3 regions of the Nocardioides aquaticus genome follow, and region 2 is predicted to be linked to each of the others. Evidence: riboswitches for the same ligand, from Rfam matches in the RefSeq annotation. Region 2 holds a riboswitch; each other region holds the start of a gene.
What was found. A riboswitch is a leader RNA that binds a small molecule or an ion and turns the genes downstream of it on or off. The one in region 2 is predicted to bind cobalamin.
Positions count from the first base shown of each region.

Region 1: linked by a shared signal. The riboswitch ahead of cobA (uroporphyrinogen-III C-methyltransferase) and the one ahead of ENKNEFLB_RS01415 (nitrite reductase) in region 2 are both predicted to bind cobalamin.
Region 3: linked by a shared signal. The riboswitch ahead of ENKNEFLB_RS22445 (precorrin-3B synthase) and the one ahead of ENKNEFLB_RS01415 (nitrite reductase) in region 2 are both predicted to bind cobalamin.

Region 1 covers NZ_CP075371.1:1,661,208-1,666,249, reverse strand. Annotated here, with positions in the region: partial or broken gene ENKNEFLB_RS22865 ((2Fe-2S) ferredoxin domain-containing protein) at 1-304, opposite strand, end outside; gene cobA (uroporphyrinogen-III C-methyltransferase) at 340-1,338, opposite strand; cobalamin riboswitch at 1,463-1,607, opposite strand; one part of gene ENKNEFLB_RS08010 (IS3 family transposase) at 1,774-2,052, shown strand; one part of gene ENKNEFLB_RS08010 (IS3 family transposase) at 2,055-2,966, shown strand; gene ENKNEFLB_RS08005 (phospholipase D-like domain-containing protein) at 2,973-3,446, opposite strand; gene ENKNEFLB_RS08000 (hypothetical protein) at 3,439-5,042, opposite strand, start outside.
Region 2 covers NZ_CP075371.1:278,339-283,380, forward strand. Annotated here, with positions in the region: gene cbiE (precorrin-6y C5,15-methyltransferase (decarboxylating) subunit CbiE) at 1-72, shown strand, start outside; gene ENKNEFLB_RS01400 (cobalt-precorrin-4/precorrin-4 C(11)-methyltransferase) at 69-827, shown strand; gene ENKNEFLB_RS01405 (precorrin-2 C(20)-methyltransferase) at 804-2,327, opposite strand; gene ENKNEFLB_RS01410 (precorrin-8X methylmutase) at 2,324-2,989, opposite strand; gene ENKNEFLB_RS01415 (nitrite reductase) at 2,986-3,915, opposite strand; cobalamin riboswitch at 3,988-4,127, opposite strand; gene ENKNEFLB_RS01420 (sigma factor) at 4,247-4,618, shown strand; gene ENKNEFLB_RS01425 (flavin monoamine oxidase family protein) at 4,615-5,042, shown strand, end outside.
Region 3 covers NZ_CP075371.1:1,686,109-1,691,150, reverse strand. Annotated here, with positions in the region: gene ENKNEFLB_RS08135 (beta/alpha barrel domain-containing protein) at 57-734, opposite strand; gene thiS (sulfur carrier protein ThiS) at 820-1,008, opposite strand; gene thiO (glycine oxidase ThiO) at 999-2,087, opposite strand; gene thiE (thiamine phosphate synthase) at 2,084-2,722, opposite strand; TPP riboswitch at 2,691-2,801, opposite strand; gene ENKNEFLB_RS23115 (histidine phosphatase family protein) at 2,766-3,068, opposite strand; cobalamin riboswitch at 3,317-3,523, shown strand; partial or broken gene ENKNEFLB_RS22445 (precorrin-3B synthase) at 3,576-3,782, shown strand; gene ENKNEFLB_RS08110 (hypothetical protein) at 3,873-4,436, shown strand; gene ENKNEFLB_RS08105 (precorrin-8X methylmutase) at 4,433-5,042, shown strand, end outside.

The DNA.
Region 1 (5,042 bases), 1.4 Mb from region 2:
CGGCAAGCACCTGGCGCACCTGGTCGACCCCGTCGGCGAGCCGGGTGGCGACCTCGACGATGGGCCTCTGCTCCGCTCGCTCGCGCCACCAGTGCGCGGCGATGCGGCGCAGCCAGGAGACCGCGGGCGCGAGCGCGCCGAGGCTGACGCCCACGAGGACGATCCGCTGTGCACCCAGGTCAGCGAGCCGTGTCAGCTCCGCGGAGAGCGACGGGTCTCCCAGCTGCAGGAAGGCGACCGTGGCGTCATGCTCGTGGGCGACCTCGTGCAGCAGGTTGTGCGCCTGCACCTCGCGCGCCGACATGCCCACGAGCACGACGGGCGCGGTCACATCGTCGTTCATGGCGACCCCGTCCTTCGCAGCGAGACCACCTGGCCGATGACAACGACCGCCGGGGCTCGGATCCCGGCGTCGTGGGCAACTTCGGCGATCGAGGCGAGAGACGCGGTGATGACTCGTTGGTGGAGGTGGGTGCCGTCGGCGATCACGGCCGCAGGGGTCGCCGCGTCCATGCCCACCGCGCACAGCTCGGCGGTGATCGCATCCAGCGTGCCCACTCCCATCAGGAACACCAGCGTGGTCCCGCAGCGGGCAAGCGCTGCGTAGTCCAAGCTCGACTCCGGATGGCCAGGTGGAACATGGCCAGACACGACCGTGAACCCCTGCGTCAGGCCGCGGTGCGTCACCGGGATACCGGCGGCCCCCGGCACCGCGATGCTCGAGGTGACCCCGGGGATCACCCGGGCCGGAACGCCGGCCTCGCGACACGCCTCCAGCTCTTCGTGGCCACGACCGAAGACAAAGGAGTCCCCGCCCTTGAGGCGGACCACTTGCTGGCCCGCGAGCGCCCGGTCAACCAGGATGCGATTGATCTCCTCTTGACTGGTGAACCGTCCGAAGGGGATCTTGGCCACGTCGACGATCTCCGCGTCCGGCCGGGCCCAGGTCAGGGCTTCCCACGGAGCGAGCCGGTCGATCACCACCACATCTGCCTTGGCGATGGCCTCGCGTCCCGCGAGCGTCATCAGGTCGACGGCCCCCGGTCCCCCGCCGACCAGAGTCACTTGCCCCTGGGCGCCTTTCTCGTCCAGTCCGGCCGGCCGCGGCTGGGAGCGGAGGCGGGGCCGCAGCGTCAGGTCCGCAGACACCACCTCCTCCAACGTCGCCTCGTGTCTGACCCAGGTGATCAGGCACCGGGTGGCGAGGTCCTCCACGTAGGCGCAGGCCCGGGTGGCGTGCACGGTCACGTGCGCTCCGGCACTGAGCAGCCGCGCCACGTCCACGGCCGCGTGCTCGTCACCACCGAGCACCAATGCTTTCGCACCCACCACGTCCATTTGGAGTGGGTGGTCCGCCACACGAGCGGATCCGGGCTCAGTGGTGTTACGGGTGGTTTCTTCCTGCGCTGGCATTTGGGCCTCCCGCTCACTCTGCCTGGCTTGAGCACGCCCGCGGGTTGCTGGCGCATGCGGTCGTGAGGCCGGCCTTCGGACTTCCTGGATCAATGTCCAGGTCACCGCAGCGGGTCCCGTGCCGGATTCTCACCAGCTTCCCGATTCTCCCCAGCCCGTAGAGATTGTTAGGCACCTCACGCCGTTCGCACAAACCCTAGATGCCGCCGACCTGGAGATGGCCGACGGCCCGCATGCTGTCGGGTAGCCCGCAACCGGCAGGTCCATTCCGGAGATGTCGGCGTGGGCTTGGTGGGTCTGCCCAGACTTTGGTTGACACCTGACCTGTGAGGATCCGTCCTCGCTGGAAGGATGTCGACCATGGCGAAGGCATACCCGAAGGAGTTCCGCGACGATGTCGTGGCAGTGGCCCGTAAGGGTCAGGCTCCGTTGTCCCAGATCGCGAAGGACTTCGGGATCTCTGAAGGCACGCTGTCGAACTGGCTCAAGCGTGCTGATGTCCAGGACGGTCACCGTCCCGGCCTCACCGACGCTGAGCGTGTCGAGCTGCGTGAGACCAAGAAGCGGATCCGGCTGCTGGAGCAGGAGAACGAGGTCCTGCGCCGGGCAGCTGCCTATCTGTCGCAGGCGAACCTGCCGGGAAAATAGTCTTCCCGCTCGTCCGTGAGATGGCCGCGACCGGTGCCCGCATCAGGGTGCCGGTCGCGGTGGCGTGCAGGGTCCTGGGGCTGTCGCCCCAGGGGTACTACAAGTGGCTCAAAGACCCGGTGTCCCAACGGGACTGGGATGACGCACACGTCATCGACGTCGTGCTGGGCATCCACGCCGATGACCCCACCCTGGGCTACCGGTTCGTCGCCGACGAGCTTGCCGACGTCGGCATCACCGCCAGCGAGAACCGGGTGTGGCGACTGTGCTCAACCGCAGGGGTCTTCGCCTCCCACCACCGTCGTCGGGGTAAGGCCGGCAAGCCCGGTCCGGCTGTCCATGACGACCTGCTCGCGAGCGTCGATGAGGAGGGCCGGGTGAGCCACGACTTCGTGGGGGCGACCTCCGGCCCGAACCAGGTCTGGCTCACCGACATCTCCGAGCACCCCACCAGGGAGGGGAAGCTCTACCTGTGTGCGGTCAAGGACTGCTACTCCAACAAGATCGTCGGCTACTCCATCGACTCACGGATGAAGTCCGGACTCGCTGCCGCCGCGCTGCGCAACGCGATCGCCCTGCGCTCACCGGAGGGAACCATCGTGCACAGCGACCGAGGATCTCAATTCCGTTCCAAGAAGGTGGTTCGCCTGCTGAAGAACAACGGGCTGCGCGGCTCGATGGGCCGAGTCGGATCGAGCAGTGACAACGCAGCCATGGAGAGCTTCTTCTCGCTGCTGCAGAAGAACGTCCTCGACACCCGCCGCTGGGACAGCCGCGAAGAACTGCGCCTCGCGATCGTCAGCTGGATCGAAACGAAGTACAACCGCCGCCGTCGCCAACGAGCCCTCGGCAAGCTCACCCCGATCGAGTTTGAGATGATCTACGCAGCCGCAGACGCGGCCTGAGAACCATCAACCCCGAGTGTCAACCAAACCTGGGGCAGTCCCGAAGGCCCGACCAGCGACGAACTCCGAGAGATGTCTTGGGTCCTCGGAGTGGTACCGGAAAACGCTCCAGAGCTCGCCAGGAGAGGCGTAGCCAGAATGGCCGAGGTTGCCCGAGCCAATGACGAGCAATCCTTCGCGCGCGGCCGTTAGCAGAATCACCTTGGCGTGGGCTGAGCCGGGATGGCGGATCGCCGCCGCAACGTAGGTTCGGTTGGCCCGACGCAAGCGCTGTCCCGTCTCGACGGCTTCGGCGAACTTCTCATTCAGGCGTTCGTCGTCGGCCAGAATGATTCGGAGCGGCACCGCAGCGAGTTGACTGAGCAGGTGCGCTTCAAAGAACCCCAGGTCCGCACCGAAGGTCAGGATCAGGGCACTTGACCATTGCCCCTGCAGGAGCTCGGGGAGGACGAGATCCGCTGAGGGTGCAAGCTCAGGCACGTTCCCCACCGGACTGAATCTCGAACGCGGCCAAGGCTTCCTCGAGCGCCCCTGCTGGGAGGTCGCCTTGGCGCAACAGCTCCCGGCCCACCGGCGTTAGTTTCCGCGAGGACTCTCGCATCGAACTGACAAATCCGAGCTCGTGGACGGTGGTGCTGAGAGCGACGAAGCGGCTGTCGTTGAACTCGGCTGGTGCCTCTCGCATGAAGAACTGCAGCTGCGTACCAATCCTCCGGACGCGGAAGGTGTCTTCAGGGAGCTTTGCCGTTGCTACGCGCTCATGCTGGATGATGACGAAGTTGGTGATGATCCATCGAGCCAGCAGGGACAGCGTTTCGCCGGCCAGTACCTTGCGGTGAAGTTGCTGAAAGAACTGCAGCATGCCTACCCGCAGCGAATCCCCGCTGCTGAGAAGGTCCCAATCCGCTTCCATCTCGCTGACCCGGGCCGGAGTGCCGAGTCGCCTGTAGAGCAGCAGGATGATGGCGATCATCGCCACGACGGTCTCGGAGTCGTCGACCCTACTTCGGCACCAGTCGTACAAGGCGTGCTCGTCGGCATCCATGTTGCGCATCCAGACTGCGTTGGGTCCGGGGCTAACGTCGACATGTTCAGTCAGGATGTCGGCGAACCGCGCGGCCGTCGTCGATGACCGCACCGTGCTGCGACTTAGCTTTGTCTCTCTAACGAACTCGCTCGTATCTAATGCTTCGTCGACGAGCTCCCAAAGCCGATCTATCGGAACCAGGCTGAGGCCGTCGTCAGATTCTTCAAGCCCCTTGCGCACCACCCAGCCGAACAGTCTGTTCAGAGCAAAGGAGAAGTACTCCCGCGCCTGGTAGACGCGCCACCGGCGAGCGACCGCCTTCAGGTCAGCACGAGGCCGATAGGTGCCCGCGTCGGTTCGGCGAAAGTACGCTAACTGCCTGAAGTTGTCCCGTTCCAGCCCTTCGCTTTGGGCGCTCTGACTGAGATCCAGCAGGAAGCGCAGTGTCGCGAGCCGTGCCGGAGTCTCGGCCGGGTTCCCCCAGTGGAGGAAGAGGTCCTGCAACAGTGGCAAGTCATGGTCGTCGGCCATGCGGAGCCGGCACAAGCACCCGGCGCGCGCGAACTCCAGCAGTTCATCCCGAGGAACACTGTCGGGAATCTGGTCCGCCGCAAGCTGTGCGCCCAACCGGGTCGTCTCAACGGCGCTTCCATATGCCGCTCCGAGTGCTCGGCCCGTTGGCCACGGCGCATCGACCGGGAAGCCGCTACCTCGGCCACCGATGACGAGGAGACCCATCGCTTCCATCGTCGACCGGTAGTACAGCCCGTATCCGCCTAAAGGTTCCTTGATGTAGTTGTACTGGGGGTCGAAGACCTGGTCCTCACGCAGGCGTCTGACGCGCAGTGACCCAACCACGTTGCCAGAGATCGTTGCGTGCTCGGGAGCATCGCAGACTTGGCACGCCATGGAGAAGAGTGCTTCCCGCGGACGGTAGAAGGCTTGAAAGGCCGCCTTCGATCGCTTGAGCTCTTCGTGGGCCCAGAAGCTTGAGAGCACCCACGCGTAGAAGGACCAATAGCGTGGGTGGATCGTGAGCACGTTGATCC
Region 2 (5,042 bases):
GTCACCCAGTGGAGCTGGACCGTCCCCACCACCACCAGCACCAGCACCAGCACCGTGGAGGAGCAGCCATGACCGTCCGCTTCGTGGGCGCCGGCCCGGGCGCCGCCGACCTGCTCACCCTGCGCGCCGCGGCCCTGCTGGGGCAGGCCGACGTGGTGCTCTACCCGGGCACGTACCTCGACGAGGCGGTGCTGTCCCACTGCCGCCACGACGCCCGTCTGGTCGACACCCAGGGCCTCGACCTCGACGTGATCGTCGGCCACCTCGTGGCGGCCGACGCGGCGGGCGAGGACGTCGTCCGGCTCGTCTCCGGCGACCCGTCGCTCTACTCCGCGGTCGCCGAGCAGGGCCGACGGCTCGACGAGGCCGGCGTCGGCTGGGAGGTGGTGCCGGGCGTGCCGTCGTACGCCGCGGCCGCCGCCCTGGTGGGGCGCGAGCTGACCGTCCCGCTGGTGGCCCAGTCGGTGGTGCTGACCCGCGCCCAGGCGCGGTCCACGGCGATGCCGGAGCGGGAGTCGCTGGCCCGGTTCGCCGCGACCGGCGCCACGCTCGTGCTGCACCTGGCCGTCACCCGCACCCGCGAGGTGATGGCCACGATCGAGCCCGAGCACGGCGCCGACTGCCCGGTCGTGGTCGTCTTCCGGGCCAGCCAGCCCGGGGAGCTCGTGCTGCGGGGCACCGTCGCCGACATCGCCGACGCCGTCGAGGAGGCCGGCCTGCGCCAGGCTGCGGTCATCCTCGTCGGGCGCGCCCTCGACCCCCGGGCGGGCGGCCCGGAGGGGATGGGGGAGTCGTGGCTCTACTCAGCGGACCGGGACCGCGCGTGAGGTCCACACCGCCCCGCGCGCGCTGACCCGGGTGCCGCGGGCGCCGACGAGCAGCAGGCACTTCATGTCGATCGTGCCGGGGTCGAGGTCGCCGAGCGTGGTCACGGTCAGCGACTCCTCGGCACGCCCGACGTCGCGACCGACCACCACCACCGTCCCGGCCGGCAGCTCCTCGAGCAGGACCTCCCGGGCGCGGGCGACCTGCCAGGTCCGCGACCGCGACGCCGGGTTGTAGACCGCGCACACCAGGTCGGCCCGCGCCACCAGCCGCAGCCGCTCCTCGACGACCTCCCACGGCTTGAGCCGGTCCGACAGGCTCAGCACGGCGAAGTCCCCACCGACGGGTGCGCCCGCGCGGGCGGCCACGGCCTGCACCGCACTCACCCCCGGCAGCACCCGTACCTCCACGTCGTCCCACCGGCCCTCCCCGGCCGGGTCGTCCAGCGCCTCGTAGACCGCGGCGGCCATCCCGAAGACGCCCGCGTCGCCACCGGAGACCACGGCCACCCGCTCGCCGCCGCGGGCCAGGTCGAGGGCCAGGCGGGCCCGGTCGACCTCCACGGTGTTGCCGCTGGCGTGACGGGTGAGGCCCGCACGGGCCGGGACCCTCGCGACGTACGGGCCGTACCCGACGACGTGGTCGACCTCGGCCAGCGCCTCGGCGACCTCGGCGGTCAGCCAGCGGTCCGGCCCAGGCCCGAGGCCGACGACGAGGACCTCCCCGGGCGCGGTCGTCACCGGGTCCGGCGCCGGTGCGTCGCGCCGGCCGCGGCCGTGGCGGGAGTCGCCGGGCACGACGACCAGGGAGAAGTACGGGACCGTCCCCGGGTCGACCTCGGCCACCGGCAGCCGGCGCTCCCCGGGCATCGAGGCCCGTTCGACGTAGACCGCGTCGTCGAGGCGGCCCGCGGCGGCCAGCGCCCGGCGCACGGCCGGGAAGGTGCGGCCCAGCTTCATCACCACCGCGCCGTCGCTGTCGGCCAGGCGGCGGGCCAGCTCGGGCTCGGGCAGGGTCCCGGGCAGCACCGTGAGCACGTCGGTCTGGCGCACCAGCGGGGTCGCGGCGGCCGCCGCGGCGGCGGCGAAGGCTGGCACCCCCGGCACGATCTGGGTCTCGAAGCGGTGCGCGAGCCGGTCGTGCATGTGCATGAAGGAGCCGTAGAAGAGCGGGTCGCCCTCGGCGAGCAGGACCACGTCCCGCCCGGCGGCGAGGTGGGCGGCCAGCCGCTCGGCGGCCTCGGCGTAGAAGTCGGCCATCGCGCCGGCGTAGCCGCCCGGGTGGTCGGTGCCGCCGGTGGTGACGGGGTAGCGGAGCTCCTCCTCGAGCGCCCCGGCCGGGATGAGGTCGGCCGCGGTGCGCCGCGCGTTCGACTCCTTGCCGACGCCGGCGTGGTAGGCCACCACGTCGGCCGCGGCGATCAGCCGGGCCGCCTTGAGGGTCACCAGCTCGGGGTCGCCGGGGCCGAGGCCGACCCCGGCGAACCTTCCCGGCGCGGTCACTCCTCCTCCTGGGCCAGCGCGTTGAGGGCCGAGGCCGTCATCGCGGACCCGCCGCGCCGCCCGCGGACGGTCACGAACGGCACGTCGATGCCGTGGTCGGCGGCGAACGAGGCCAGGGCGTCCTTGGACTCCGCGGCCCCGATGAAGCCGACCGGGCAGCCGATCACGGCGGCCGGGCGCGGGGCGCCGTCGAGCAGCATCTCGAGCAGGTGGAACAGCGCGGTCGGGGCGTTGCCGATCGCGACGACCGCGCCGTCGAGGTGGTCGGCCCACAGGGAGACGGCCGCGGCCGAGCGGGTGGTGCCCCAGGCCGCGGCCAGGCCCGGGACGCGGCGGTCGGGCAGGTAGCAGTGGACGTCGTTGCCCGCCGGCAGGCGCGAGGCGGTGATGCCGGTGGCCACCATCCGGGCGTCGCAGAGGATCGGCGCGCCGGCGGCCAGCGCGGTGCGCGCCGCCGGGACCAGGCGCGGGTGGACCACGAGGTCGTCGACCAGGTCGACCTGGCCGGTGCCGTGGATCATCCGCACCGCGAGCCGCTCGGCGTCGCCCGGCACCCGGGACAGGTCGCTCTCGCGGCGGATGGTCGCGAAGGAGTCGACGTAGATCTCCGGGCCGTGGTCGACGTAGGCGTACCGCTGCGGCGGCCGGGACAGCGGGGTCATCGCGCACCTCCCCCCTCGTGCGGGGCCGGGTCCGGCACCAGCACCCCGCGCCACGGCGTCACGACCAGCGTGCCGTCGGGGTCCCGGGCGACGAGGTCGTCGACCAGGTCGGGGCCGAGCACGCCGTCGGGGGCCGCGACGTGCTCACCGCCGACCAGCGGGCCGTACGCCGGTCGCGCGGTCGGGGCCGGGACGCAGTCGTCGGGCTCCCGGGCGGGCGCCAGGGGACCGTCGAGCTCGGCGACGTGCCAGGCGGCGGCCGGGTCGGGGCGGGCGTCCAGGAAGCGACGGACCAGGGCGAGCAGGGCGTCGGGCACGTCGGGGAGCGCCACCACGTCGCCCCAGGCCGTCCCGACGCGCAGCTGGGCGGTCCCGTCGTCGAGGGCCACCACCCCCAGGTCGCACGGGCGGTCGACCAGGTCGCCGCGGCCGTCGTCGAGCACGAGCAGGAACCGTCCGGAGAGGTCGGCGGCGGCGGGCTCGGCCAGCAGCGCCGCGTCGAGGGCGTCCACGACCGGGCGCAGGTCGGCGCGGCCGCCGCCCGGTCGGCCGGTGTCCAGCCCGGTCTGCGGCGAGGCCATCAGGTTGCGGACCAGCTCGTGGCTGGGCGACGGCAGCAGGCCGGTGCCGGCGAGGGCCGCGGCGACGTCGGGCCGTACGGCGCCCGTCGTGGCCGGGTCGGCCGGCAGGGCACGCAGCTGGAGGTTGGCGCGACCGGTCAGGTGGAGGTCGCCGTCGCCGTGGGTACGGGCGACCCCGGAGAGCGAGGCCAGGGCCCGGGCGGCGACCCGGCCGCCGGGGAGCCGGAGCCGGACCAGCAGGCCGTCCTCGGCGGGCCAGGGCCGGGCGACACCGGGACAGCGGTCCGCGGCGGCGTCCCGGCCGTCGGGACCGGGCCGCGAGCGGACGAGGGGTGGGTGGGGCACGGTCACCTCGGTGGTCGGAGGCTCGTGCGCGGAGCCTGCGTGGACCGGACGACGGGCGTCGCCGGGGCCAGCAGGTCTTCGGACTCGGGATCGCCCGGCGCGGAGCACCTTCCCGGACCGATGCCGCTGGTCCAGTGGCCTGCCTCTCGACAGGAGCCCCGTCCGTCACCCATACCGCTGCGCGTCAGTCCCGGCCTCGCACCGGGTTCCCTGGCCTCCCGGCGGACCGGGGGGCGTGACTGGCGCGGCCAACCTAGCAAGCGTCGTCCACTGGTCTGGTCACACGCGCGCGGGTGGGTCGTCCTCACCAGGCGCCCCCCACACTGGCCCCATGTGCGACGACTACGTCGGGCAGCGGACGGGCCGGCGGACGGGGCCGCGGCCCCTGACCGCCCCCCGACCGGCCGCCGAGCGCCGTCCGGGCTGCCTGGAGTGCACCGCCGCCGGCCGGCAGGAGGCCTTCGAGGACCTGTACGACGCCACCGTCGACCAGGTCTGGCGCCTCGCGCGGCTCAAGGGCCGCGGCGACGAGGCGTGGGCGCACCAGGTCGTGCGCGAGACCTACGCCGAGGTCTGGCGCAGCGCGTCGACCTACCGCCCCACGGAGCACCGCCCCCTGACCTGGGTGCTGGCCGTGACCTCCGCGGTGGCCCGCACCGGACCCCGCCGCGACCCCGGTCCCTGGGACGGGCAGGCCGCGTGAGCGAGAACGACACCGACGTCGTGGTGGTCGGCGCGGGCCTCGCGGGCCTGCGCTGCGCCCGGGCCCTGGTCGACCGGGGCCACGACGTCGTGGTCCTCGAGCGCGACGACGCCGTCGGCGGTCGGATCCGCACCGACCACGTCGACGGGTTCGCCCTCGACCGCGGCTTCCAACTGCTCAACCCGGCGTACCGCGCGGTGCGCCGCTGGGTCGACGTGGACGCCCTCGGCCTGCAGCCGTTCGCCGCCGGCGTGGCCGCCCGGAACGACGACGGGCTGGTCCGCCTCGGCAACCCGCTGGCCGCGCCCGCGCTGCTGCTGCCCTCGGTGCGGGCGGTCCTCCCGCGCCCGCGCGAGGTGCTCGCGGCCGCCCGCTGGGCCGCCCCGCTGCTGCGCGCCCGGCCCGGCCGCCGCCTGGCCACGAG
Region 3 (5,042 bases), 1.4 Mb from region 2:
CGGCAGGCAGCTGGCTCCGGTCGGTGAGGAGCAGCAGAGGCGGCAGGTTCACACCGTCACCCGTCCGCGCATCGGGCTCGAGGCACGCGGCTCCTCGCGGCGCGGAACCCTGCGGCGCCGGCAGCGAGGGACCCGGCAAGGACAGCGTGGCGCATCGCCGTGGCCATGGCGACGGGATCCTCCGCCCGGGTGACCGCGGTGGCGACGAGCACCGCATCGCAGCCGAGCTCGAGCGCCAGAGCTGCCTCGCTGGCCGTCCCGATGCCGGCATCCAGCACCACGGGTATCGACACGGCTGCCCGGACGGCGGCGATGGCGTGCGGGTCCGCGATCCCGCGGCCCGAGCCGATCGGGGAGCCCAACGGCATCACGGCGGCGCAGCCCACGTCGACGAGCCGGCGCGCGACCACGGGGTCGGCGGTGGTGTAGGGCAGCACGGTGAACCCGCGGCCAACCAGTGTGGCGGCCGCGTCGACGAGGTCGACCACGTCGGGCAGCAGGCTGCGTTCGTCGCCGATCACCTCGAGTTTCACCCAGTCCGTCTGCAGCGCCTCCCGGGCGAGCTCGGCGGTGAGCACCGCCTCGCGGGCGCTCAGGCAGCCGGCGGTGTTGGGCAGGATGCGGACGCCGAGCTCACGCAGGGTGGCAAGGAGGCCACCCGCGGCAAGATCGGAGGTACGCCGCATCGAGACCGTGACCAGGCCCGGCTCTGCTGCCCCGACCACCCGGCGCACCGACTCCAGGCTGGTCAGGCCGCCTGTCCCGATCCACAGCCGGCTGCCAGTGGCTCTCCGGCGAGCAGGAACGGTTCCACGACGCTCAACCGCCCTGGTGGGCGGTGACGACCTCGACCCGGTCGTCATCTCGGAGCCGGGTGCGCGACCAGTCAGCGGCTCGGACCACGGAGCCGTTCACGGCGACGGCAACCCCGCGCGGATCCGGCACCAGGTCGGTGAGCCGGAGCCCGTCGTGGACCTGCGTGGTCTCTCCGTTGACGATCAGCTGCATGCGGTTGTCCTCTCGAAGCGGTCGGGGCGGAAGGGATCAGCGATGTCGGGCGGCGGAGACCCCTCGACCAAAGCCCGGACGACAGCAGCGGTGACGGGGGCCAGCAGCACCACACCGCGGTAGTGGCCTCCCGCCACGATGCGTGTCTCCGGTCCCGGGCTGTGCACTACGCCCAGGAGCGGTCCGTTGTCGGGCGTGCCGGGGCGGTCCCGGGCGACGACGTCGACGAGCTCGGCCGTGTCGAGGCCGGGAAGCAGTTGGCGGGCTGCGTCAAGCAGCCGGGCCACTCCACCCACGGTGGGTGCGGCGTGTCCCGGGTGCTCCTCCTCGGTGGCTCCGACGACGACTTCACCGGAGCTGCGCGGCACGACGTACACCGGCTGGCCGTGGACCCGCGCGCGCACCATGTGGGAGGGCGCGTCCCTGGTCCGCACGCGGATCACCTCGCCGCGCACCGGCCGGACGGAGGCCAGCCCCCTCGCCCCCGTGGCGAGCACGACCACGTCCGCCGGGAGCACGCGACCGTCCTCGAGGGCCACACCGCCCGCGACCGGAGTGGCCCGGTGCGGCACCACCCGATCGCCGAGCACCGCCAGCAGCGCGGACGCCACCCGTCGCGGGTCAACATGCCGGTCGCGGGGAAGCCAGGCGCCACCAGCCGCGCGCGAGCTGAGACCGGGCTCCCGGCGCCACAGCTCGTCCCGGTCAAGGGATTCGGCCTGGACACCGGACCCCTCGAGCAGTGCGCAGCAGCGAAACACCTCGGCGAGGTCGTCGCGGTCCATCCCGATCAGCAGGTTCCCGGTGCTGCGGAGGTCGACGTCGATGCCGGACCGCTGCTCCAGGCCGGCGGCGAACCCGGGCCACCGCTCCAGGGAGTCGAGGCCGAGACGCAGACGGGCGCCCTCGCCGAACCAAGCCTCTCCCGCCGGCGCGAGCATCCCGGCCGCGGCATGCGTCGCACCGGATGCGGGCGCGGGGTCGCAGACGACCACGTCGTGGCCCGCCCGGAGGAGCTCGTCGGCACAGCTCAGCCCGATGATGCCGCCGCCGATCACCACCACGCTGCGGCGGCTCACGCGACGTGGACCAGGTCGGCGATCTCCTTCGCGACTCGGGGTGGATCGGATGCCTGCCAGACGGCGGCGACCACGGCGACACCGTAGGCACCGGCGGCCATCACGTCCGGGACACGATCCACCGTGACCCCACCGATCGCTATCGTCGGCAACACCCGCGAGGTCTGCGCGAGCACGTCCAGGCCCACGGGGTCTGGCAGGTCCGCCTTGGTCGTCGAGCGGTAGACGGGTCCGAGCCCGACGTAGTCGGCACCCTGTGCCCTCGCCGCCCGGGCACCCTCCGGCCCTCGGCACGTGGCGCCGATCAGGAACCCCTCCGGCGCCAGGAAGCGGACCGCATCGACCGGCAGGTCCTCGGCGCCCAGGTGGACGCCGTCCGCGTCTGCCATGAGGGCGATGTCGAGCCGGTCGTTGACGATCACCCGGGTCCCGAGGGGGCGTACGGCAGCGACCAGCGCGGCTGTCCAGGCCGCCACAGCGCCATCCTTCGCACCTTTCGCCCGAACCTGGATCGCATCCACTACCGTCCCGGCAGTCCGGACGACCACGTCGAGCGACGCCCGGTCGAGCGTGGTCGGATCGCTGATCAGATGGATGCGTGGCAACACGTCGAGATTCACTTCCTTCGCCGGCATTACCCGGAGCAGGTTCGACGGTCAGGGCGGCAACAGCCCCATCTCAGCCCGATGCCATCGGGCTCCCGTGTGGTCGGCACGACCGTCGCAGACCTTCGCCCCGCGGGGACTGCCACCAGGCAGGACTCATACGCCCTCGATCCCCCATAGGTGGGACACCAAGTGCGTCGCTGATGATTGCCGCAGTCTCGACGGCGCGCACCAGGTCGCTGGTGACGAGCCGCTCGAGACGTTCCTGTCGATCGGCGAGGTCGCTCGCGATGATGTCGGCGGCAGCCCGTGCCTGTTCGCGTCCCACGTGGGTGAGCAACGGATGTGACGTCTGGCCCTGGGTAAGGCGACGCACGTTCTACTCCGACTCACCGTGTCGGACGAGGTACGAAGAAGCCACCGGGTCGATCCTCTGCACAGCGTCGAAGAGCCAGGACAAGGCGTGAGCGCCCGCATCGGCCGCAGCACGTCACCGCACACCGTAGGCACCGCGTCGGCTTCCCGCTGGTCGACACCAGAAGCAGGCCCACGGCACCGCACGACGAGATGAGGCGGTGATGCAGAGTCTCGCCCTGTCGCGGCAAGGGTCCGCCTCGAGTTGGTACCCTCGTCGCGCCAGCCGACCCGCACGAATCTGTGCGGGTCAGGGAACCCGGTGAGACTCCGGGACTGACGCGCAGCGGTATGGGTGACGGACGGAACGTGATTGCGAGGATGTTCTCGCGACAGCCACTGGATCGAAGGATCCGGGAAGGCGTTCCGCACCGGATGAACCCGAGTCCGAAGACCTGCTGGCCCCTGCGGCGAACGCCGCCGGGAACCGAGGACTCCGCGCACGAGCCCTGACCCCCGGAGGACAGCAGTGCAGACCACCTCGAGCCTTCGGTCACGACCCGATCTCTGCCCTGGCGTCTTCCGTCCGTGGTCAGCCGATGACGGCGCCCTCGTCAGGCTGCGACTGGTCGGTGGACAGTTGGCTCCGGAGTCGCTGGCAGCCCTGAGCACTGTCGCCTGCGAGTACGGCGACGGCGACGTCCACCTCACCCGCCGGGCCAACTTGCAGCTGCGCGGGCTCCCCACTCGTGCCGGCGACCTGCTCCCGGAGGTGGTGCGGTCGATCGAGGAGACCGGGCTTCTCCCGTCCAGGACCCATGAGCTCGTGCGCAACCTCATGGTCTCCCCCCAGACCGGGCTCAGCGGCGGCCGCACCGACCTCCGACCGGTCGCCGCCGATCTCGACGAACTGCTGTGCGCGAACTCGCAGTTTGCTGAGCTCCCTGGCCGGTTCCTGTTCGTCCTCGACGACGGTCGAGGTGATCTGGCCGGCCGGCCGACCGACCTCGGACTGATGGCGCTTGATGCCACCAGCGCCCAACTCCGCGTCGGGTCCACCGGTTGGGGGCCGGTCATCGAGCTGACCTCGGCCGCCCAGGTACTGACCGAGCTGACCCTGCGCTTCCTCCACGAGCGCGGCGCCGGACCCTTGGCGCCGTGGCACGTCGACGAGCTCGCGCAGCCGCTGGTCGATCCCTGCCCGCGCGAGGCCGCAACCAATGTCACCTGCCCGGTCCTGCCGTACGGACCCGTCGCAGGTGGCGAACACGTTGCCGCTCCCCAGGGTGTCATCGACCGTGCCCTTGCCAGCCTGCTCGCCGGATATGACCGGGAGCTGGTCGTCACACCGTGGCGGGGCGTCCTCGTCCCGTCCGAGGAGGCCCGATGAACGACCTGCGGCGCCCCCCGCGCCACTACACCTACATCGACCACGGGGCGTCGATCTACGTGGAGTCCTTCGCAACCATCCGTCGAGAGGCGAACCTCGGCGGTATCCCCGCTGACGCCGAGAAGATCGCGGTCCGGATGGTGCATGGGAGTGGCCAGGTGGACCTCGTGCCCGACCTTGTGATCCACCCGGGGCTGGCCCCGGCGGCCCGGCTCGCACTGTCGACGGGAGCGCCGATCCTCGCCGATGCTCGGATGGTCGCCATGGGCATCACGGCCGGCCGACTGTCGGCCGAAAACGACGTGCTCTGCTTCCTTAACGACGAGCGCGTACCCGGTCTGGCCGCCGCGTGGAGCACGACCCGGACGGCCGCGGCTGTCTCGTTGTGGGAGCCCCACCTGGAGGGCGCCGTCGTGGCGATCGGCAACGCGCCCACGGCACTGTTCCACCTGTTGGAGATGCTGATCGCTGGGGCACCCCGACCCGCGGCGATCGTTGGCTGCCCGGTTGGTTTCATCGGCGCGGCGGAGTCCAAGGAGGCCCTCGTCTCGTTGCATCAGGACCACGGCATCGACATCCCGTTTGTCACGGTGCGCGGGCGCCGCG